4 regions of the Lysinibacillus sp. NPDC095746 genome follow, and region 3 is predicted to be linked to each of the others. Evidence: riboswitches for the same ligand, from Rfam matches in the RefSeq annotation. Region 3 holds a riboswitch; each other region holds the start of a gene.
The links. Region 3 has a riboswitch for thiamine pyrophosphate ahead of thiC (phosphomethylpyrimidine synthase ThiC). Riboswitches for the same ligand answer to the same signal wherever they lie in the genome.
Positions count from the first base shown of each region.

Region 1 (6,055 bases), on a different contig from region 3:
GTTTGTAATATTCGAGCAGGTCCGAAACGTACACAATTTCCTCTGACAACTTCAAATTTTCTCCATTTAGTATTACTTCCAAGATTTGTCCTCCTAACTAACTGATATTTGAGATCGATCAATGCGAAACGCAGAAAGAAACTGTTCATCTTCCACTTGACCTGTAAGCAACTGGGCTGTGAGTTTGCCAGTAAGCGGGCTTAATAGAATTCCGTTTCGATAGTGTCCGGCAGCTACAAATAGCCCCCTAATAGTAGGATGCTCGCCAATATAGGGAATCCCATCAGCTGTCTGCGGCCTAATTCCTGCCCACACCCGTTCCCAAGGGGCATCTTTCAGCTGGGGAATCAGCTTCACGGCTTGCTCAATCAAGGTAGCAATTCCTCCAGCTGTTACTTGTTTATCAAACGTATTTTCCACGACTGTGGCCCCAATGTAAATTTCGCCATTTCGCTTAGGAACAAAATAACAGCGTTTATCTGAAAAAATCGACCTGTGAACGATCGGCTTATTCGGCTTTACAGAAAAACATTCTCCTTTCACAGGATAAACGGTCAAGTTGATTCCCGTATTTTTCATTAAATCGGCAGCCCAGGCGCCGGTAGCGACAACAACCTGTTCACAATAGAAGGCTCCCGCTGATGTGTATACTCCTTTGACAACGCCGTTTTCATAGATAAAAGAAAGGACCTCTGTATTTTCGCGGATTTCTGTACCAAAATGCTCTGCAGCTTTTGCGAAGGCAAGTGATAATTTTGCAGGCTGCACATGGCCGTCATTTGGAAGGAACATAGCACCGGCAACAGTTGGTGCTAATGCAGGTTCCATTTCTCTTACTTGTGTTGCATCGAGCCATTGGATGCCGGAATCCCAGTTCTGCTGGAACAATACCTGACTTTTTAACGCTGTAGCTAATTCTTCCGTTTCTGCAATTTTTAACATGCCTTTATTCACAAATTCGATATCGATCCCCGTATATGTCAGTAATTCGTTAGTGATGGAGGGGAACATCGCCTGGCTTTTTAATGCCAACTGGAAAAATGGACCGTCGTGTTCCATTTCCGCCTGTGCTGCCAGCATACCTGCTGCTGCACTGGAGGCTTCATTGGCCAAAGTTCCTTTTTCAAGAATGACGACTTTTTTTCCTAGTTTAGAAAGTTGATAGGCAATGGAAGAGCCATTAATTCCTCCCCCGATAATGGCAACATCAAATGTATTTTTCACTCAACACATCTCCATTTTAACTTCTTTTTGATAGCTTTTTATTGCAGATAGAGGATCATCGGCGTTTAAAACGCCTGACATCACAGCAATACCGTCGGCTCCGCTGTTTATTACCTGTTTAGTATTTTCAGGAGCAATACCGCCGATTGCAATAACAGGAATATCTAGTGAACCAGTAAGCTTTTTTAATTCCTCTAAACCCCTTGGTTCCAATCCTGGCTTTGATTGGGTAGAAAAAATATGACCATATATCACATAGTCGGCTCCCAAGCGTTGAACCTTTTTTCCTTCTTCGACCGAGTGAATGGAACAGCCAACCGTCAATTGAGGAAAGTTGGCTTTAATCATAGATGCATTCAAACTATGATAGGCTAGTTGGACTCCTTCCACACCTGTAATAACGGCAACGTCTACCCGGTCATTAATGATTATTTTGGATAACGGAACGCCAACTCGGGAAAGCAGGTTGACTGCTTCATATAATTCTTTTGCCTTCATTTGTTTTTCACGCAAATGGATAGCGTCGGCATATGGATGGATGTCTGCTAAAATTTCACTTAGTTGTTCCATTGGCATTTTTCCATTAGAAATGACATGAATCGCTTTTGATAATAGAGTAATGGGGGTCACCTCTTTAAGACTTACCCGCCTTCCAAATGTAGGATGCAAAAAAGCCACTTTCTTTTCGGTAAAGAAAGTGGCTGGAGATGAAAAGGACAAATTTCCATATACCACTTCCCTACGCTGGCATTAACCAGGTCAGGTTCATAGAGTCCCGAAGTCACACTTCAATCTCAGCCTTTACAAAGGCACCCCTAGCGGATAAGTTATTTATTTTATTTAATTTATTTCCAATATTAGCACTATTCATGAAGATGTCAATCATTATGAATAGATTACTAGGGGTGCCATTTATTTGGCTGGGGGAAAAATGAATTTACAGAACGGGAGAATCAATATGAGACGTCAATTCAGCAATAACTAAATTGCTATGGGGGAAGAATATTCATGGGCTATTCAAATAAGACTCCGCTTAAAGCAAAGAGTATTGTGCGCTTGAAGAGTATGTTGTAAGTACAAATTTTGTTAATTCTCTTTTGAAATATAATTGCTTACAAAAGTTGCTAGAGCTAGATGAATTCAATGAACAGTATATGTTTCTACTGTTAGAATTTTTAATTGAGCAAAATAAAAAACAGGATTGTTTAAAATGCTTTGAAACTATACCGGCAAAATTAGCTGAAATTGGTTTATCTGTTACGGAGAGAATTAATAAAAGATATAACGAATACTTGGCAACTATATAGATTTCTAGCAGTCTCAAATATTAATATTTCGAATTCATTTTCATTCAGATGGAAAAAGTCATGGTGCCATGAAATTGATTGAAAGTAGTATAGAACTCGTAAAAAACACCCCGTAGTAGTTATTATATCTAACATCTACGGGGTATTTCTCTAAATATTAAGAGTGTCAGTCTATCCTATCCGCTCTTTTAAAGATAAGGCTTAAATGATATCGGATAATCTTTAGTTTTCTTATACATTTCGATTATACAAGCTGCTAATTGTTGAATACCAAGTTCTATTTTCTTTTCTTCTGCTTGTGAAATACTTAGTCGGATTGCTTTCTTAAATGCTGACTCATCACATTCTTATATAGTAGAATATGAATTTTTTTAAGACATCGCCCATGTTATGAATATAAAAGGTTGAAACTATACACTAGTGTCGGTATAATCTAAAATATAAACGACAACGGTGTATAGTTTTTTATGTGCGTTTTGTCACTCATTAAGGAGGTGGCTTATGGCTCCAAAAGTTAGTGAAGAATATAAAAAAGAACGAGAGAAAGAACTGATAGAAGCGGCTAAGAAGGTGTTTATCGAGAAAGGTTTTGTACGCACTACTATGCAAGATATTATGGACGAAGCTGGAATATCCAGAGGTGCATTGTATAGTTATTTCGATAATATTAATCATGTTTTTATCGAAGTTTTAAAATATGATGACCAGAAAGACATTCAATATTTTGTGCCATCTAATGAAGGCCTACTTTGGCCACAATTAAAAAACTGGATTGAAGAACAGCAAATTTATATTGAGGCAATTGACCAAACATTGCTCTTTGCAAAGGCGGAATTCTTTTTATCATATAAATACGTAAATAATAAAGATAATTTCCCTTACATTTCTGAACGCTATAATCGAACTACTGAAGCAATAGAAGAAGTATTGAAAGAAGGAATGCGAAAAGGAGAATTTAGACCTCAACAATCTACTGATTCAATTGCGAGGTATATCCTATCATTTATTAACGGTTTAATGTTGGACACATTTCAACTGGGACATGAACAAACAAAAGTAAAGGATCAATTATCCGTCTTACTGTTCTCTTTAGAAAAATTAATCAATCCAAAATCCGAAACATACGAGGAGTGAATATTATGTTATTTGAATCATCTAGGGTGAAACTAAGAAAAATGACCAAGGAAGATACAGAACTATATCACAAATGGAGAAATGATGTGGAAGTTATGCATTCCACGAACCCATCTTTAGATGTTTATCCGATGGAAGAAACGAAAGATTTTGTAGATCATGTTATTTTGGGCACTCATGCAGGGAAAAGCTATATTATGGTTGAAAAAGGAAAGGAATCACCAATTGGTATTGTTTCATTAATCAACATTGATTATAAAAATAGAAATGCTGAATGTATTATTGACATCGGTGAAAAGGAATATTGGGGAAAAGGATATGGTTCAGAGGGATTGAAATTACTACTGGATTATGCTTTTTACGAAATGAATCTCCATCGAGTTTACCTAAAAGTATTTTCATTTAATGATAAAGCTATTAGTTTGTACAACAAGATAGGGTTTATTCAGGAAGGAAGCAGTAGACAAAGTCTATTTAGAGATGGTACATGGTATGACATCGTTCATATGGGTATTTTGCAAAATGAATACTTTGAGAAACAAGTGAAGAATGTGTGAAAATTATTCCACCGTAAAATAGAGGAACAGGAATGGAGTAACGTTGAAACAACAAAAGGTCTAAAGTTGCTATAAAAACATTATGATAAGTAGTGAGTGAGGCTTTGCTAAAAAATATAGACATTACTATATTTCACCGAAAAATGTTTGAATGTTTATTCTTTATATCCCGAGCATTGGTAGATGCTTTCGAGTATGGTAAGTGAGAGCCAATGCAATACATTGTTTTAATTCAGCTACTGTATTTCATCATTCACAGCAATTCCAATTGCTCGATTTACGCCTGAATCTCTAAAATGGTTCCCGATTAGTGGAGGTTTTTCCAAAGAAGCACTGAAAATTGGCTGAGGGATTGTCCTTGGCATGTTTCTCATTGAAGGGCGGCTTTAATGGGGGAAATATTCTTTCCGTCGTTTCAATGGTTTCATCCGTCGCTCTGCCGATTCTTCCGTCACTTCAGCGCGTTCTTCCGTCGTTCGCGATTCTTTCCGTCGTTTCGTCCGTTCCATCCGTCGCTCTGGCCATTCTTCCGTCACTTCGGCGGGTTCTTCAGTCATTCGCGATTCTTTCCGTCGTTTCGATAGTTCCATCCGTCGCTCTGACCGATTCTTCCGTCACTTCGGCGGGTTCTTTCGTTCGCGATCATAGAAATGATCAAACTTTTTATAGAATGACAATAAAATATAGAAAAAGCATGTTTTGATTATTCCTTTTTTAAAACATGCTCTTTCTTTTTGCCTATCAAGGCATAGACTAATCTTTATTTTTAATTTATACAAACGATTTTCAATAAGTTATTGTGGAAATTTAAAATTAATCTTACGCTCTTTTTTATCCCAAATAAGGTGGGCATTAAAAGTTTTTTCGCCCTTTTTAAATCCTTTTATCAAGTCTGTTTCACCAGCTGCCAAGAGTTTTTTCATATTCGATTGTGAAATAGTTTTTCTTAAAAGTTTCTTTGAAACCGAGAATTTACAATTTGCTGTTTTATAATTTGAACAACCGTAAAAAGTGCCATGATCTATGATTGATCCTTCGCAAAGAATACATTTCCCAACAACTGTTTTTCTTTTATTATATTTTTTAGTATACGGATTATTTGCAGTGATTTTATCGACTGCATTTTGATTAAATGCCCATTCCTTTTCACGTTTGTTAGCATCTGAAATCAATTTGTCAGCAAGCTTTTTTACTTGTTCTATAAATGCTTTAGGAGAAGCGTTGCCTTCACCTATTTCAGATAGTCGTTGCTCCCATTTGGCTGTCATGGAAGGGGACGTTAAGATACTTTCACCAAGTGCCTCAATGAGTAACATTCCTTTAGCCGTTGCGAAGACTTGGTTTTTCTTAACTTCGATATAGTTTCGATCTTTTAATGTACCAATAATTCCAGCGCGTGTAGCTTCAGTACCTAATCCTTCCGTTTTCGATAGGACCTTTTCTAATTCCGCATCTTCTAAATGTTTACCCGCTGTTTTCATTACGGTAATCAAATTTCCTTCAGAAAAACGATTTGGTGGCTGGGTTTCACCTTTTTTTACGTTCGCTTTCGCAACGATACCTTGCTCATTTTCATGTAATAGGGGGAGCAGTTCATCTTTGTCTGTAGGTGAGTTATCTTTAGAATGATAAATAACCTTACGCCAACCTTCTTCTATTAGCACTTTGCCCTTAGAGATGAACTCTGCACGTTTATCAACAAGTGAATGAATCGTTGTGTAAGAAAATATGGCATTGTTGTAATGTGCTGCAATGACTTGTCTTGCAATTAAATCATATATTTTTTCTTCTTCTGGACTTAGCTTTGCTACGTCTGGTATTTGCTCAGTAACA
Region 1 is NZ_JBIWGL010000016.1:12,563-18,617, forward strand. It holds gene thiS (sulfur carrier protein ThiS) at 1-82, opposite strand, end outside; gene thiO (glycine oxidase ThiO) at 94-1,224, opposite strand; gene tenI (thiazole tautomerase TenI) at 1,225-1,944, opposite strand; TPP riboswitch at 1,944-2,051, opposite strand; gene ACIQ7N_RS13035 (TetR/AcrR family transcriptional regulator) at 3,033-3,665, shown strand; gene ACIQ7N_RS13040 (GNAT family N-acetyltransferase) at 3,671-4,222, shown strand; gene ACIQ7N_RS13045 (hypothetical protein) at 4,609-4,779, opposite strand; gene ACIQ7N_RS13050 (DNA topoisomerase III) at 5,017-6,055, opposite strand, start outside.
Region 1: linked by a shared signal. The riboswitch ahead of tenI (thiazole tautomerase TenI) and the one ahead of thiC (phosphomethylpyrimidine synthase ThiC) in region 3 are both predicted to bind thiamine pyrophosphate.

Region 2 (6,055 bases), on a different contig from region 3:
AGCGAGACGGGATTTACGTGTGGTAGAGGGCTTAATGGATGATTTATTACAATTACCACCTAGTGATGATTATGTATTTGTACGTTTAACAGATGCTACGTCAGTAACTTCGCCGATGGAACGTATCCGTACGGTGTTTCCTCATGCGATGCATGTTGAGCGCAAAGTAGCACGCCAAGACGTATCACATGAAATTCAGACGGTTGAGACAGAGAAAATAGAAGACATCGATTTATTCCGATCATTTTTTACAGATATAATTGGCGTACAGCCAGATCAAGATACCGAACGTCTATTTACAGAGATGCTACAAGAATTATTAGATGAGGAGCGGGAGACAGTAAAATGAAGCCTTTAAAGTTAACGATTACTGCATTCGGTCCATATAAAAATACAGAGGTTATTGATTTTCAACAGCTTGGTGAACATCGTCTATTTGCGATTTCCGGAAAAACAGGCGCAGGGAAAACGACGATTTTTGATGCGATATGCTATGCACTTTACGGATCGGGTAGCGGTGAAGATCGTCAGGATACTGCTATGCTTCGAAGCGGGTTTGCGGATGATGATGTGTATACTGCAGTGGAGCTCGTTTTTGAAATGCATGATAGAGTCTATCAAATTTTACGTCAGCCTGGTCATATTAAAGCAACGAATAAAAGTGTCACTGGCAGGAAAATTGAACTGGCTGAAATCAAAGGAAACACGCTTGATTATAATATTGTAGAAAAGCAGCAAACGCTTGAGGTAGATAAAAAGCTACAGGATATAATCGGCCTCACAAAGGATCAGTTTAGTCAAATTGTTATGCTACCACAAGGTGAATTTCGCAAGCTGTTAACCTCAGATTCTACAAATAAAGAAGTTATTTTACGCAAAATTTTTAAAACAGATCGCTTTGGTGCGATGACAAAAAGACTTGATGCGAAACGAAAAGAGGCGGAAAGTGATTTACTGCATGCTCAACAATTAAAGGAACATCTTCTTGGCCAAATTGCAGGTGCTTTACCACAGCGTTCGTCATCTTTATTTACTTGCATTACTAATAATACTGACAATATGCATCAGCTGAAGAAGGCTCTAGAAGAGGAGCAAACCTATTATACGGAATGTATACAATTGGAACTGCAACGCTATAAAGAGGCTTATGCGCATCATCAAAAAGAGCAGGAATTTTACAGCAGAGCGAAAACATTGAATGAGCAATTTGATGAGCAAACTAATCGTCAAAATCGCCTACAAGCATTGCTACAAGAACAAGATATATATAGCGCAAAAGAACGCGAAATTGCATTAGCAGAAAAAGCAGAGCGTCTTGTCATACTTGAGCAACAATGTATCGATTTACGTGCTGAGCAAAATCGTAAAGAACAATCCTATCAGCAAGCAATGACAGAGCAGAAAAATGCAGAAGCTCAGTTAAAAATAGCGCAGGAAAAGTTTAACGTTGAAGAGGCGAAAGAACCTGAGCGTCAACAAGTTTTACAACAGGAATTACAGCTACAGGCATTATTACCGACGTTCGAGACGTATGAGAATAATCTGCAGCAGCTGCAAATAGCTGAACAATATGTTGCAACAGCCAAGCTAGCAGTAGACGATAATAGTAAAATCGTAGAAACAGAACAAATGCAAGTTCAGCAGTTAACAAAAACAATTGAACAATATGAAAAACAACTTAAGCCATATGAAAGTTATTTAGAACAGCTACCTAAGTTAAAAGAGCAAGTATCATTACTAGCGCAAGTTGAAAAATACACGAGAGCAGTTGCAACGGTGGAGCAGGATGTAGCCACTGCTAATAGCCATTATCAAGAAAGTAAGCAGGCTCTTCAAAAACTGGAGCAACAATGGATTGCGAGTCAGGCAAGTATTTTAGCACAGCAACTCAAGGACGGAGAGCCTTGTCCAGTGTGTGGTAGTACAACACACCTCGAAACACATCGTGAGCTATTAGAGATGATTGAATTAGCAGAGGTGGAGGCTTTACGAGGAAAGGCTAGTACTGATGAGCGCAAGTTTTTAGAGAAAGAAGCTGTATTGAATTCTACAAAGCATCTTCTACAAGAGGCGCTAGAACAGTTAGAGACGAATGCGATTAATCAATCGAATCAAGCACAAATTGTAGCTTCGTTGCAAAACGTAGAGCAACAAATAACAATCTTAAAAGTAGTGAGCCATCAATTATCTGATGTACGTATGCAACAAAAGGATCATCGTACGCGAATGGAGCAGCTACAAGAAAAGCAAATAAAACTTGAGCAATATTTAGTTGAGAAGACGAAGGAATTGACGAAACAACAAGCAATTGTGGAAGAGCAGCAAAAGCATATTCCAGAAAATCTTACGACGCTACAAGCATTGCAACAGGCCATCGCTCATATAGGATCACAAAAGCTTGCATTACAAACTGCGTGGAATAGTAGCCAGCAAAGTTTGCAATCTGCCAAGGAAGCCGCAAATAATGCTAGAATGACCGCAGAAATAGCGAAACAGGCTTTTGAGGAATTAAAGCTGAAAATGGATGAAAAGCGCGAGCAATTTTCAGTGAGTATGAAGGAAGCAGGCTTTGAAAGCTATGATGAATTTGCTGCTGGGAAGCGTAGCGCGTTGCAAATAGAAGCTTTACGGAAATCTTGCCATGAATATGCACTACAAATCCACACATTACAAGTACAAATTACTGAGGGAGAGAAGCATCTTAAAGGGCAAGAGAAGCAAGATTTAACGACCATGGAAGAAAAGTTAGAGATGCTTCGTGTCACATATGAGGAAGCTTTTAAAGTATTGCAACAAATGGAAGGATTTGCGAAGGCTTGTGCAAACTTTATCAAAAAGGCTGAGGAGACCGAACAGGAGATTCATTTACTTGAGAAAGAAGCGGGGCGAGTAAAGGAGCTCTATGCAATGTTAAATGGACAGAATGTGAAAAAGCTGTCTTTTGAGCGTTATATTCAAATCAATTATTTAGATAAAATTACAGAGGCGGCAAATGTTCGACTTTATCATTTATCCAACGGTCAATTTGAGCTACGACGTTCAGATCGTTTAGAAAAGCATGCCAAGCAAAGTGGGCTAGGACTCGATGTGTATGATGCTTATACAGATCAATTACGAGATGTCAAAACATTATCAGGGGGAGAAAAGTTTAATGCGTCTTTAAGTCTTGCCCTTGGGATGGCAGATGTCATTCAAAGCTTTCAAGGTAATATCCGTATTGAAACGATGTTTATTGATGAGGGCTTCGGTTCTCTCGATGAAGAAGCATTAAATAAGGCGATTGATACGCTTATTGATTTACAAGATTCCGGACGGATGATTGGAGTCATTTCTCATGTTGCGGAGTTAAAAGCTACAATGCCTGCAGTGTTGCATGTTGAAAAAGCAATGAACGGTCATAGTCAAACATATTTTGAAGTGAAATAACAAAGAGGCGTATTTCTATTTGTTGGAAATACGCCTTGTTGTTATTTTTTTTTAGTTACGTTAGGATTTGTTCCTTTTTTTGCAGCGATTACTTTTTTGACAATGGGGATAACGATAGGTGCTAATTTTACAGCGGTTTTAACAACTTTAGATACTTTCACAAAATAACAGCTCCTTAAGTACTATGTGTTCAAGGAGAGGTTAAGATGAAACTTATCGGACCACCCGAACAGCTTGAATAATATTCCAAATAACGACTCCTAATGAAACGAGAATATAAATTGCGAATGAAACAAACCAAATGATAAGAAAATTATTACTATCTGAATTTAGATCAAAATTAGTGTTGAATGATAAAGTTGAGAAAATAAAGACAGCAAAGAAAATTATACCGAATGCGACTGGGATTAAATGTGATATTAGTGCTCGAATAGAGTGCCTCTTTACGTCGCTATCTTTTGTCACAAAGTAAACAACTAATGGCACAATAAAGGGTGCAAATAAAATACTCAGATAACTAAAGGCAGATAATATTTTTTGGTTCTCCATAGTAGTACCTCCTTTTTTAATATTTACGCATGAAAAACGTTAAAGTTTCAAAAAAATGTGGAAGAGGTTGTAATCATAACAGTGTTTGCGTACAATGGGATTGTTCAATTAAATAAAGATGTACGACCACAAGGGGAGCTGATGATGTCAGCTGAGACTGGGCACGTAATGCCTTGACTCTTCGAACCTGTAAGTTAACACTTGCGTAGGGATTGTGGATAGAAACCGACACTTTTACGATGTGAGGCTCTGTCCTGGCATCGTTTTTTATCTTTTTAATGCCGGATAGGGACATATTTGCCAATTGATTGATTTCTATTCCTGCTCTTGTATCCTACATCGGAACAAAGGAGAGAATATTTATGGACAATAAAAAACTGTTAATGCTTGTGGAGATTGCAATATTCGCAGCGATTGGCCTTGTGCTCGATCAGGTTTCCTTTAAAGTATGGGCACAAGGCGGCTCTGTTAGTCTAGTGATGGTACCAATAATTTTAATAGCATTCCGCTGGGGCCTTATTCCAGGCATGACAACCGGTTTACTCATTGGTGTAATGCAAACAATGTTTGGTGCTACAATTGTGCATTGGCTACAAGGAACACTTGATTATGGTGTTGCCTTTACAGTAGTGGGCTTAGCGGCCGTTGTACGTCGACCGGTGCTTGAGGCTGCAAAAAATTTAAACAAAAAGAAAATGGCGCTTTATATTATTTTAGGAACTGTATTAGCAGGTTTTTTACGCTATGCAGTACATACCATTGGTGGCGCTGTATTTTTCGCAGAGTATGCAGGCGATCAAAATGCGTGGATTTATTCAATCATCTATAATGGAACATATATGCTACCAGCAACGATTTTAACAGCGATTGTCGGTGTTCTGCTATTTACGGCAGCACCTCAATTAATGCAACGAAAATCATAATGATTATGCCCTTCACATGAGTGAAGGGTTTTTGTTTTGGCTGTTTTCGAACGATTGTTGCTATTCAACGAACGGGCAGGATAGTTTAACAAGAAAATGTTGTAAAATAAAGTGAGAAACTGAAGACTTAGGAGATGTGTTAATTTGGCTTATATTCACGAGTTTGGAATAGTTGAATGTATTGAAAAAAATAAAGAGTATGTTAGTTATGAACCTGAAAAATATAATTGCATAGGTGTAGATGGGGACCTTTTTGATGAACTTATGTCTAAGGATTTTGGTGAAAAAATGAATCATCTGGAAACATTCGCACATAACACAAATAGACCTTATAAAAGCCTCGCCTATTTTGGAATAACATTGATACCGTCGAGTTCTCATAAACAATTTTTAAATATGGTTAGTGAAGCAAACGATGAGTACAAATCAGAAGAACTTGAAGAATTGATGAAAAAAATAGCTGAAGCAATAAAAGAAGATAGTTGGTTGATTCATTATGGTGTTTAATTTTGTCAATACATATATGTAAGATTAGAGGTGATTGTTCGATTAGAGCAATCGCTTCTTGTGCTAACGGGGCAGTTTAGTGCAACAAGGAGTACCTTTAAAATTATGGGGATTTACAACGCTAAGTTAAGAAATGTGACCAAACGACGCTTTGGGAACTAATATTATACTTCAAAGTGTTTCGTGATAATAAGTTGTTTAATTCATAATTTTAATTTGAAATTACAATGTATTAAGTTATTCCGCAAACGGGCCATCTAATTGCTTATGGCTTGTTGATTTAACAAGTGAAATCGTCTAATAATTTTATTGAGTCTGGAGGTGTATGAATTGAAAAAAGGAATATTTATTATTCTGTTCGTTTGTATATTGAGTGCATGCACTCAGCAAGGGAATAAAAATAATAGTTCTTTGGAACAACAAGAAGGCATTATTGTGGATATAAAAGAAAATCAAAATGGGTGGAACCAAATATTAGTTGTATCAAATGTTAGTGAAGGAGATATTTCCAACAAAAAAGCTGATGAATTAATAAAAATGGCTCAAGAAAAAGATGGAGCATATTATGGCTTTGAACCTGGTAAATACGAAGAATTAGAAGTGGGAACCCACGTAATTGTATATTGGGACGGGAGCCAACTAGATTCTAA
Region 2 is NZ_JBIWGL010000017.1:75,396-81,450, forward strand. It holds gene ACIQ7N_RS13990 (exonuclease SbcCD subunit D) at 1-349, shown strand, start outside; gene ACIQ7N_RS13995 (AAA family ATPase) at 346-3,426, shown strand; gene ACIQ7N_RS14000 (magnetosome magnetite crystal formation protein family) at 3,640-3,975, opposite strand; TPP riboswitch at 4,097-4,205, shown strand; gene thiT (energy-coupled thiamine transporter ThiT) at 4,338-4,898, shown strand; gene ACIQ7N_RS14010 (hypothetical protein) at 5,043-5,405, shown strand; gene ACIQ7N_RS14015 (DUF3221 domain-containing protein) at 5,736-6,055, shown strand, end outside.
Region 2: linked by a shared signal. The riboswitch ahead of thiT (energy-coupled thiamine transporter ThiT) and the one ahead of thiC (phosphomethylpyrimidine synthase ThiC) in region 3 are both predicted to bind thiamine pyrophosphate.

Region 3 (6,055 bases):
CAGGTAATTTTACAGAGGCTTTTTTATCATCCACCTGCACCTTGTTAATAAGATGTCCTGAGTCTAATGCCACCTTTTCCCCATGTTTGACAATCACTTGCTCAATTTTACCTTCCCCGTAAAGGCTAAAATCTTTCTCAACATCGATTGTAAGCTTATCAACATTGGCCGTAACTTCAAATGCTGTAACTTTACCAACTACATCGATTTTTGAAATAGCTTTGTCAGAAGTCACATGTACTTTCGTACGCTCCAAGTTAATATTTGGAGATTTAATATCTTTTAAAGTGACATTTAACCAATTAATATTTCTAGTTAATAAAGGTTTAAAAGTAATTGTATCCCCGATAGTAACGTCATCAATTGTAATGGCCTTCTTCACGCGATTCGTTACAATGAGCTTATCTTTAATCGTTACATTTTGAACTTTTACATAATCCGCATTTACAGTTAGACTTCCTTCAATCTGTGCGTCACCACCATCAAAATATACCGCCTTTTTATCAGTGCCAGCTTTCGTTAATGTTAGTTCTGTAACGCTCGTAATTTCGCCATTTTTCACTACTATTGTTGCTTCGGCATTCATCAATGCAGTTTTATTCGATGTGTTAAAGAGGGGCTTTAGCGACTGGCTAATTTTAAATTGGCCATTGGATGTAAGTACTTTCTCTTTAGTGACGTTGTTAATGGTAACAGTTTGCCCCTTTGTTTTGGCTGCAGCTACCTGCCCATTCATTTGAATTGAGTGGTTTAAAGATGAATTATTTGAAGCGGCATCTGCAGTGGACATTGGCGATACTAGGGTTGCTGTAATAGCAGTTGCCATAAAAGTCGTTAATACTTTATTCTTCATTTTAGTCTCTCCGATCATTGTATTTAATGGATAATATATCATATATTTCTTTGTTTTAGTATATAAAGGGTATATTTTACTATTTATTATACGTAAATGAAATGTAGTCCCTTTTCTTTATCGTTCGTTTTTAAAAATCCTTAATTATTTCAGAGAATTGAAAGTGGAGTGCCAGTTTTTTTTGTACGAAATTGGGTAGTTGGGTGCGGAAATCACGCTCATTTCAAGAGCTATAACGTTCTAAAAGCTAACTTTTACCATCTTGTTAAAGATACTGTATTAGATTATTGTATTTAGGAAAAATGCCTTGATATGAGTGGCGAGTTAGCTTTAAAGTACATTGACCAAGCATAAAAACAGCACTACTATGGGAGAGGGAAGGGGGACAAGCTATGATGTATCTCGGTATGATTTTTTTTAAAATTGTGGCTCCAATTTTAGTGCTTTTAGTACTTGGTGCAGTTTTACAAAAGAAATTTCGCTTTAATTTAAAGGCGTTATCTCAACTTATTACATATTGCTTCATGCCAGCAGCAGTTTTTGTGAATATATATGAAACGAGTATAGAGCTGTCTGTGCTTGGGGAAGTTGCGTTATTTATTCTACTCTTTATCGGAAGCCAAATGGTGCTTAGTCATTTTCTTGCAAAGGGACTAGGCTTAGTAAAAACAGAGGCTGCGGTGTTTAAAAATAGTGTTGTCCTAATTAATTCGGGTAACTATGGAATTCCAGTTGCACAAATGATTTTTGTGACTCAGCCGATTGGCGTAGCGATTCAGGTCATTCTCGTTATATTTCAAAATATGACGACCTATACTTACGGCTTGTACAATTTAATTTCTTCAACAAAATCGGGCATGTCTATTGTGAAAGACTTCCTCAAAATGCCCATTATTCATGCACTTATTATTGGTGTTGCAATGAACTATTTTACTATCACTATTCCACAGTTTGTAAGAATTCCGATAGACCATGTGGCGGATGGCTTTATCGCTGTAGCATTAATAACTTTAGGGGCACAACTATCGCAACTTGAAATCAAATCCATGTTCAATAAGATAGTAGTCATTAGCTGTTTTACACGACTAGTCATAGGGCCAGCCGCGGCATTGCTAATCATTTTTGCGCTTGGTCTTGATGGTGTCGTGGCACAATCACTTTTTATAGCTAGTTCGTTCCCGACATCGCGAAATAGTTCTAGTCTTGCATTAGAATATGACGTAGAATCGGCAACTGCTGCACAAACAGTTTTATTTTCAACGATTGTGAGCTGTATTACAGTGACGATCGTGATTTATGTAGCGGAACTGCTGTTTACCTAACAGTTGGGTGCCATATAAAAAGATAGGGTGGAAAGCTTTTCAGGAGTTAGGAGCTTTTTTTCTGAATTAAAAGCTAGTGATTTATATTTGTTAAAACAAGATATAAGTTGATTGGAGTGGAGGCTGGGCGACTCCTTGGGGATTAGCGTCACAGATGAGACCCTGCAGCGAAGCGAAGCGGCTCATCGGACGCCCCCAGGAAAGCGCCCAGCCGGAACGGAAATCAACCACACGTTATGATGATAAGCAAAAAAAACAAATGAAGCTTCCATCTCTTAACAATATCTGCTACACTAGCATCAAACTTAATAGCATTAACTAGGGGAGTCTGATGAGTCAGGCTGAGAGGGAAACGCATAGAGGTTTCTTGACCCTTTGGACCTGATCTGGCTCATACCAGCGTGGGAAAGTTAACCATTATTGCACTCGGTGTATTTGCAATAACTATACCTTTACATTCTTAGCCGGATCCAAAATTTTTTGGATTCGGCTTTTGTCTTTATTGGGGTGAGCTAGATTCGGTCCTTGTAAAAATATAAAAGGGAGCGAAGTAGTTATGACAACAGTTAGCGACAAGAATATTACAATTATGTCTAGTTTTGAAGGAAGTAAAAAAGTTTACGTAGAAGGTTCTCGACCAGATATTTTAGTGCCAATGCGTGAAATTGCTCTAAGTCCAACGACAGGAAGCTTTGGGGAGGAGGAAAATGCACCAGTACGTGTTTATGATACGAGCGGCCCGTACACTGATCCTGCGTATAAGGTGGATATTACGAAAGGATTACCAGCTTTACGTAGTGCATGGATCAAAGAACGAGGTGACGTTGAAGAATACGAAGGGCGTACTATCAAGCCAGAAGATAATGGATTCCGCAAAGCTGATGATCCACGAATGAATGAAAATGCTTTTCCGAATTTATCTAGAAAGCCTTTGCGTGCGAAGAAAGGTAAAAATGTAACGCAGCTTCACTATGCACGAATGGGAATTATTACTCCAGAAATGGAATTTGTAGCGATACGGGAAAATATGGACCCAGAATTTGTGCGCTCAGAGATCGCGGCAGGACGTGCTATTTTGCCATCTAATATTAATCACCCTGAGGCAGAGCCGATGATTATTGGACGTAACTTCCACGTAAAAATAAACGCCAATATTGGAAATTCAGCGGTGTCATCCTCTATTGCAGAAGAGGTAGAAAAAATGACGTGGGCTACACGCTGGGGTGCTGATAACATTATGGATTTATCTACCGGTAAGCATATTCATACGACACGTGAATGGATTATTCGTAACGCCGCGGTGCCAGTGGGAACGGTGCCGATTTATCAAGCGCTAGAAAAAGTAAATGGAGTGGCAGAGGATTTAACGTGGGAGGTGTATCGTGACACGTTAATCGAACAGGCTGAGCAAGGTGTTGATTACTTCACGATTCATGCAGGGGTATTACTACGCTATGTGCCATTAACAGCTAATCGTGTAACAGGCATAGTGTCTCGAGGAGGCTCGATTATGGCGCAGTGGTGTTTATATCACCATCAAGAGAGCTTCTTATATACTCATTTTGAAGAAATCTGCGAAATTATGAAAACCTATGATGTTGCCTTCTCTTTAGGTGATGGTTTACGTCCTGGTTCTATTGCAGATGCAAATGATGAGGCTCAATTTGCGGAGCTAGAAACGCTAGGGGAATTAACGCAAATTGCCTGGGAGCATGATGTACAGGTGATGGTAGAAGGACCAGGGCATGTACCAATGCATCTTATTAAAGAAAATATGGATAAACAGTTAGAGGTGTGTAAGGAAGCTCCTTTCTATACTTTAGGACCGTTGACAACAGATATTGCCCCTGGTTACGACCATATTACATCGGCTATTGGTGCTGCAATGATAGGGTGGTATGGTACGGCAATGCTCTGTTACGTGACGCCAAAAGAGCATCTCGGCCTACCAAATCGTGACGATGTTCGTGTAGGGGTTATTACGTATAAAATTGCTGCACATGCTGCCGATTTAGCGAAAGGGCATCCGGGAGCACAGCAGCGTGACGATGCGCTATCTAAAGCACGATTTGAATTCCGCTGGCGCGATCAATTCAATCTTTCGTTAGATCCAGAGCGTGCAGTTGAATACCATGATGAAACATTGCCTGCAGAAGGGGCAAAAACTGCGCACTTTTGTTCAATGTGTGGACCTAAGTTTTGTAGTATGAGAATCTCACAGGATATTCGTAATTATGCAAAAGAGAATGACTTAAATACGACTGAAGCAATCCACAAAGGTATGAAGGAGAAAGCAGAGGAATTTAAACAGGCAGGCAGTCAAATTTATCAATAATTAGTAAAGCAGGCTTGTGTCAAAATTAGGCACAAGCCTTATTAGTCTCATCGGACACCCTCAGAAAAGCGATTACCACACATTATGGTGATGAGTCCTCGTTCTATCATTAATACAAAAAAGCTCCATGTGAAGTTGTCCTTCACATGGAGTAAAAAGTTGGATTGGATATCAATAATAATAGAAAATTAAACGTTTGTTGGTTGTTTTTCGTATGGATTTGAAAGATCCATACCTTCTAATGAAAGGCCCATAGCTTTTGCTACACCTTCGCCATATGCTGGATCAGCTAAATAGCAGTGAAGGATATGACGGCGTTTGATGAACTCTTCAACTGATGCCATATCATTAGCAGTATTTTCGAATAGGCGTTGTTGCTCTTCGGCAGTCATTAGGCGGAACAATTTACCCGGCTGCTCGAAGTAGTTATTGTCGTCTTCACGGAAGTCGTGGATACCAGCATTACCGTCAATACGTAATTCAGGCTCTTTATAGTCTAAATTATGCTCCCATTCACCATAGCTATTTGGTTCGTAGCTTAAAGTTGAACCAAGGTTGCCATCGAAACGCATAGCGCCGTCGCGGTGGAATGAACGGAACGGGCATTTTGGTGCGTTTACAGGAAGCATGTAGTGGTTCACACCTAAACGGTAGCGTTGTGCGTCTGCATACGCAAAAATACGAGCTTGTAACATTTTGTCTGGCGAGAAGCTAATACCAGGGATAATGTTAGATGGTGCAAATGCAGCTTGCTCAACTTCCGCAAAGTAGTTGTCCGCATTTTTGTTTAACTCGAATTCACCCACAGGAATTAATGGGAAGTCTTTTTTATACCATACTTTCGTTAAATCAAATGGGTTATATGGTAACTCTCGAGCTTGTTCTTCTGTCATTACTTGAATGTACATTTTCCATTTAGGGAAATCGCCTTTTTCAATAGCTTCATATAGATCGCGTTGTGAAGATTCGCGATCGTTACTGATTACTTCAGCAGCCTCAGCACCCGTTAAGTTTTTAATGTTTTGCTCTGTACGGAAGTGGAATTTAACCCATACGCGCTCATTTTCAGCATTAATAAAGCTATAAGTGTGAGAACCGAAACCATGCATATTGCGGTATCCAGCCGGAATACCACGGTCAGACATAACGATTGTTACTTGGTGAAGTGCCTCTGGTAATGAAGTCCAGAAATCCCAGTTTGAATTCGCGTTTTTCATATTTGTACGTGGGTCACGTTTTACCACGTGGTTTAAATCTGTAAAGTGTAAAGGATCACGGAAGAAGAATACAGGTGTGTTGTTACCAACTAAATCCCAGTTACCTTCTTCTGTATAGAACTTAAGTGCAAAGCCACGAATATCGCGCTCAGCATCCGCTGCACCACGCTCACCTGCAACTGTGGAGAAGCGAGCAAACATATCAGTCTTTTTCCCAATCTCTGAGAAGATTTTTGCTTTTGTATATTTAGTAATATCATGCGTTACAGTGAAAGTACCGAATGCACCTGAACCTTTAGCATGCATACGACGTTCAGGAATAACTTCA
Region 3 is NZ_JBIWGL010000020.1:19,814-25,868, reverse strand. It holds gene ACIQ7N_RS15550 (S-layer protein) at 1-853, opposite strand, end outside; gene ACIQ7N_RS15545 (AEC family transporter) at 1,246-2,175, shown strand; TPP riboswitch at 2,486-2,600, shown strand; gene thiC (phosphomethylpyrimidine synthase ThiC) at 2,732-4,510, shown strand; gene ACIQ7N_RS15535 (catalase) at 4,699-6,055, opposite strand, start outside.

Region 4 (6,055 bases), on a different contig from region 3:
CAGAAACGTATCCAAAAGCCTGCCGTTTTTAACGCATAATTTTTATTCGTAATTGGCTGATTTATTAGGAACGTATTCTCCATAGAGGGTGAACCTTGCATAACAATATCATTGTTTGTCATTGTACTCCCTCCTTAGTTTTCGCCATATAAGTACATCATTTTTGGTGCTTTATAATCTGCCATAATTTTCATCAACATTTTTTCCTCTGCTGAAGGGCCAAACATTGATCCAATCTTCATCCCAACATATGATGGCCAACCACCCGTCTCATATGAATACTCAAATAATTCTGCGTCCTCTAAACTAAAGTCTTTACGCATTGCAGTAATTGCTGCTTCCTCATCGCCAATCTCATCTACTAAGCCCGCTTCCAGAGCCTTCTTACCACTAAGAATTCGACCATCGGCAACTTTTTTCACATTAGCTTCAGACATATTACGACCTTTTGCCACAATATGAACGAATTCCTGATATGTTTCATTAATCATGTCTTGCATCATAGCACGCTCTTCTGGTGTTACTTCACGCATTGGGCTAAGCATATCTTTATGTTCACCAGATTTAAACGTCTCATATTTAATCCCAACTTTTTCTGCTAATGCCTGATAATTAATAGATTGCATAATGACACCAATTGAACCTGTAATTGTATCACGTTGCGCAAATATTTTATCTGCAGGCGCTGAAATATAATAACCACCTGAAGCTGCCATCGAATCCATAGTTACATAGATTGGAATTTGTCTCTCTTCTTTAATTTCCATGAGTTTTTTATAGATTTCAGCTGATTCCTTTACTCCGCCACCTGGTGTATTAACACTTAAGACGATACCTTCCACAGTCTTATCATTTAAAATATTTTCTAATTGATCTAAGAAAAATTGATGATCATAAGAAACTGGTTCCCAAAACGTACTTGAGCCAACATCTTGAATCGTACCGTCAACCTTTAAGTATGCAATACGTTTATCCATTTCGCCGCTTTCTTTAACTTCTTCCATCAAAGTTAAATCGTTTCCCGCCACCAAGCTATCAAAATTACTAAAGAAATTCGATTTAAAAATTGCAAAAATTGTGTTGATCCCTAATGAAAACAATAATAATACACCTGCAATTATTAAAGCGGTCCACCTTTTACCATTCATATCTTTCCGCCTCCTCATAACGTTATACGATTGATATCCAAATTTGTTTCATTCTTATTGCAATAATATGTTTAGCACCATAACATGGGGTATACTTTTAACCATTCCAATCCACTTATAAACTAATTACACGTTTTACAAATACCATTTTTTAGTAACCAACCAATACTATGCAATAAATTTAACCAATCCAGCTTATTCAACCTATACTACATTATCTTCTATTAAAAAAAAATCAAAGTTCATAAAAAAAGCAGGAACTTTGATTTTCGACATTATTTCCTAGGAAATTAACGATGATTACTATATTGGATTTTTTCTTGCTCACGTAATTCGACACGGCGAATTTTGCCTGATGTAGTCTTTGGTAGCTCAGTAACAAACTCAATAGCACGAGGATATTTATAAGGAGCTGTTAAAGTTTTTACATGGCTTTGTAGTTTTTTTATAAGCGTTTCATCACCCACTACTCCATCAGTCAGCACTACAAATGCCTTCACGAGATTTCCACGAATTTCATCCGGACTCGCAACTACGGCTGTTTCTTTTACTGCTGGATGCTTCAATAACGCATCTTCTACCTCAAATGGACCTATCGTATACCCAGACGAAATAATGACATCATCTCCACGTCCTTCAAACCAAAAATAGCCATCTTCATCTTTATATGCACGATCTCCTGTAATATACCATTCGCCCCTAAATTGTAAATTTGTACGTTCTGGATCGTTTAAATATTTCTTAAATAACGCGGGTGATTCACAATGCACAGCAATATCTCCTACTTCTCCAATTACAGTAGGATTTCCAAAATCATTAATAATTTCAACCGTATTACCTGGAGTAGGTCTGCCCATCGAGCCCATTCTAGCCTCCATCCCTACCATTGTTCCAACAAGTAATGTATTCTCTGTTTGTCCATAACCATCACGTACTTGTACATTAAAGACGTCGGAAAATACTTTTATCACTTCACTATTTAAAGGTTCACCGGCTGACACAGCCTGACGTATCGTACTTAAATTGAAGTCTTGCAAATTTTCAAGTCCTGCCATAAATCTGTATTCGGTCGGTGTGCAACACAGAATATTAATATTGAATTTCTCAAGCAATGAAAGGTAGGTTGCCGCATCGAAGTGACCTTTGTAAACAAATGCTGTCGCACCACTTCCTAAAGTAGCAAGGAACGGACTCCATATCCATTTTTGCCAACCTGGTGCTGCGGTAGCCCAAACAATGTCACCTTCTTGTACACCTAACCAATTTGGTGCAGTAGTTCGTAAATGCGCATAACCCCAGCTATGTGTATGAACCGCTGCCTTTGGATTGCCGGTTGTACCACTCGTATAAGCTAAAAATGCAATGTCTGTACTCTTAGTCGGTGTAGAACTTATGTAAGTCGTCGGTTGATTTTGCATTTTTTCAAGCAATGGCTGCCAAGGTTCCTGTGCACGACCAATGACAAACTGCTGTATTTCTTGTAAATTTCCAACATTATCGAATTGTTCAATATAAGGTTCAAATGCAACAACGCCTTTTGCATTGGCATGATTGATTCGGTATTCAATATCCTTAGTTCTTAGCATTTCTGAGCTAGGTATAATCGTTAAACCTGCCTTTAAGGCTGCAATATAAACGATATACGCTTCAACTGATCTTGGCACCATGACCAAAATAACGTCACCTTTTTTTAAACCTTGAGATGTAAATACATGTGCTGCCTGGTTTGCCTTTTCAAGTAAAGCTCGATATGTTAAGTATTGAATTTCCTCATTTTCGTTATAAACTAATAATGCATTTTTAGTAGAATCCTGTGCATATTTTTCAATTTCATCTGAAATGTTATACCATTCTGGTGCGATTAAATCTTCTCTTTTCATGGCAAATGCCCCCTTTTGTACGCTCATTATAAAACTCAATTTTTATCATTTTCAATGGAATTCACTCCAATTCATTAAAGTCGTGACAACTATCATGCTCTGCTATATGGCATCAGTCACGTATTGGTACTATCAATTTCGACATAGCATTAGTGCTGTTTTCGCGAAGAAAAAATAACCTATTGAACACGAATGAATAATATGGTACATTTTGGTCAACTAAAAGCATGATTGCAGGGGGACTCAATTAGAGTTGAGAAGGTAAAACCTGACCCTTTGAACCTGTTAGTTAATACTGACGTAGGGAGCAATTCACATCTATTTACTGATGAAAGGCTCTTTTGCGTGTTTTTTTCTACACGAAAAAGAGCCTTTTTTGCACGCTTACGTCCATCCAACAAGGAGGACTAAAAATGTTATTTCATACTATCCGTAAACAAAATCCATTAATTCATTGCATTACTAATTATGTTGTAGCTAATTTCCAAGCAAATGGCTTATTAGCTATAGGCGCTTCACCAGTTATGGCAGATGACAGTCGTGAAGTTGAAGAAATGGTCGCAATTGCCTCAGGCTTATTAATAAATATCGGTACCCTTAATGAGCGAATGAAAGAATCAATGTTACTTGCAGGAAAAAAAGCAAATGCTCTTGGCATTCCCGTTGTTTTAGATCCTGTTGCTGCAGGTGCAACAACTTACCGGAAACAAACGGTACAACAATTACTCAAGGAAATAAATTTTGCTGCTATTCGTTGTAATGTCGGAGAGCTTGCAGCAATAGCCGATATAGAATGGCAACAAAAAGGCGTAGATAGTGGTAGTGGTTCAATTTCTTTAGAAGTTGAGGCACAAAAAGTAGCTCAGCTTTACAATTGTATTGTTATTGTGACCGGTGAAAAGGATTTTATTACTGATGGCGAACATCAGCAATGGATTACAGGTGGAAATTCACAAATGACAGAAGTCACTGGAACAGGTTGCTTATTGAGTGCCATTTGTTGTGCTTCCTACCTTGTAGGAAATAAGCCATTTGACCAATTAATAGAAACATTATCGCTTTATAAAAAAGTAGCAGAGCAAGCTGCTTCTTCCACTTCATCTATTGGCGATTTTCAAATTGCAGTATTGAACGAACTACACCGCCTCTCCAAGGGTGGTGAACAATGATGCATATTGTCACGACAATTGCTGGTTCTGATAGTGGTGGCGGCGCAGGGATACAGGCTGATTTAAAAACTTTCCAGGAATTAAAGGTGTTTGGAACGTCTGTTATTACAGCTTTAACCGCCCAGAATACACTCGGGGTATCGGATGTCTTACCAATTGAAGTTAGTTTTGTCGAAAAACAACTTCAAGCGCTTATCGAGGATTTTTCAATAAGTGCTATTAAAACTGGAATGCTGTTTTCCTCGGAAATTATTCAATCAATTGCACGGATTTTAACTGCAATAAATTGTCCGCTTATAGTAGATCCTGTCATGATTGCTAAAGGTGGCGAAAGCTTATTACAGCAAGAAGCAATTGAGGCATTACGCAGTTATTTGCTTCCTATAGCAACAGTGGTCACACCGAACATTCCAGAGGCAGAAACCCTTTCTGGAAGGAAAATCACTTCTTTAACAGATATTAAAGAAGCAGCTAACGTCTTATTACAGATGGGCATTCAATGCGTCATTATTAAAGGCGGTCATTTAGAGGATAAACGTTATGCTACTGATTATGTATTTTTCCAAGATGGCCGGTCATTTTCCATGCAGTCCACTCGTATTGCAACGAAAAACACGCATGGTACAGGCTGTACGTTTTCCGCTGCATTAACTGCTTTTCTTGGTCACGGACTATCTTTAGAAGATGCGATTGAGGAGGCTAAAAAATTTATTCAATTAGCAATAACTCATGATTTATCTATTGGTAATGGACATGGTCCTACAAATCATTTTGCTTATCAAAACTTGAAGAATTCCTGCGAGGTGATCATTCATGAAACGTGACGATCTACAGCTATATTTTATAATGGGTACAAGTAATGTTTTCAAACACAAGCCATTAAACGTTTTAGAGAAAGCTCTGCAATCAGGAATAACGATGTTCCAATTTCGTGAAAAAGGACCAAAAACACTAACTGGGCAAGCTTATGAAGATTTTGCTCGTGAATGTCAAAAGCTCTGTCAACAATATCATGTTCCGTTTATCGTCAACGATGATGTCGAGCTGGCTATAAAGCTTAGAGCAGACGGTGTTCATATTGGGCAAGAGGACTTTCCTGTGTCGATGGTGCGTAATAAAATTGGCAACATGATTTTAGGCGTTTCTGTTCATTCACAAGCTGAATTACAAACTGCTCTACAATATGGTGCTGATTATGTAGGAATTGGTCCGATTTTTTCAACCACTTCTAAAAGTGACGCCAATCCACCTAGTGGAACGAATTTTTTACAACAAGCTCGGATGCAATATCCGGATCTCCCTATCGTTGCAATTGGAGGCATAAACTGTTCGAATGCTCCTATAGTATTTAAAGCAGGTGCTGATGGAATCGCAGTTATTTCTGCAATTTGCCAAAGTGAGGATATTGCAAATACAGTCTCTACATTGAAATCATTTGTAGGATAAAGGTAGTGGGGATCTTTAGCTTTTCCAAGCGGATTTTTACAATGGGAGGGCCTGACGCTTCTCTTTAGATATAGATAAATTACGCCCATTCATACGGGATAAAAATTAATAAATTTAAACAAACTAAAACCAGTGCCTTTTACGGTCACTGGTTTTAATTTTATAATTGCGATTATGCAATTATAGGTTGTTGTTTGGCATACCTTTTAATTGTGATTCTGCCATTTGTACAAGACGTTTAGTGATTTCACCGCCAACGGAACCGTTAGCACGAGCTGAAGCGTCAGCTCCTAATTGAACACCAAATTCTTGTGCAATTTCGTATTTCATTTGATCAAGTGCGTGCTCTACACCAGGTACAGCAAGCTTGTTTGAACTGCGATTTGAAGTCATGTCTCTCACCTCCTTGTGA
Region 4 is NZ_JBIWGL010000015.1:48,965-55,019, forward strand. It holds gene ACIQ7N_RS12660 (RDD family protein) at 1-122, opposite strand, end outside; gene sppA (signal peptide peptidase SppA) at 135-1,148, opposite strand; gene mbcS (acyl-CoA synthetase MbcS) at 1,439-3,028, opposite strand; TPP riboswitch at 3,254-3,352, shown strand; gene thiM (hydroxyethylthiazole kinase) at 3,442-4,197, shown strand; gene thiD (bifunctional hydroxymethylpyrimidine kinase/phosphomethylpyrimidine kinase) at 4,197-5,021, shown strand; gene thiE (thiamine phosphate synthase) at 5,011-5,643, shown strand; gene ACIQ7N_RS12690 (alpha/beta-type small acid-soluble spore protein) at 5,824-6,036, opposite strand.
Region 4: linked by a shared signal. The riboswitch ahead of thiM (hydroxyethylthiazole kinase) and the one ahead of thiC (phosphomethylpyrimidine synthase ThiC) in region 3 are both predicted to bind thiamine pyrophosphate.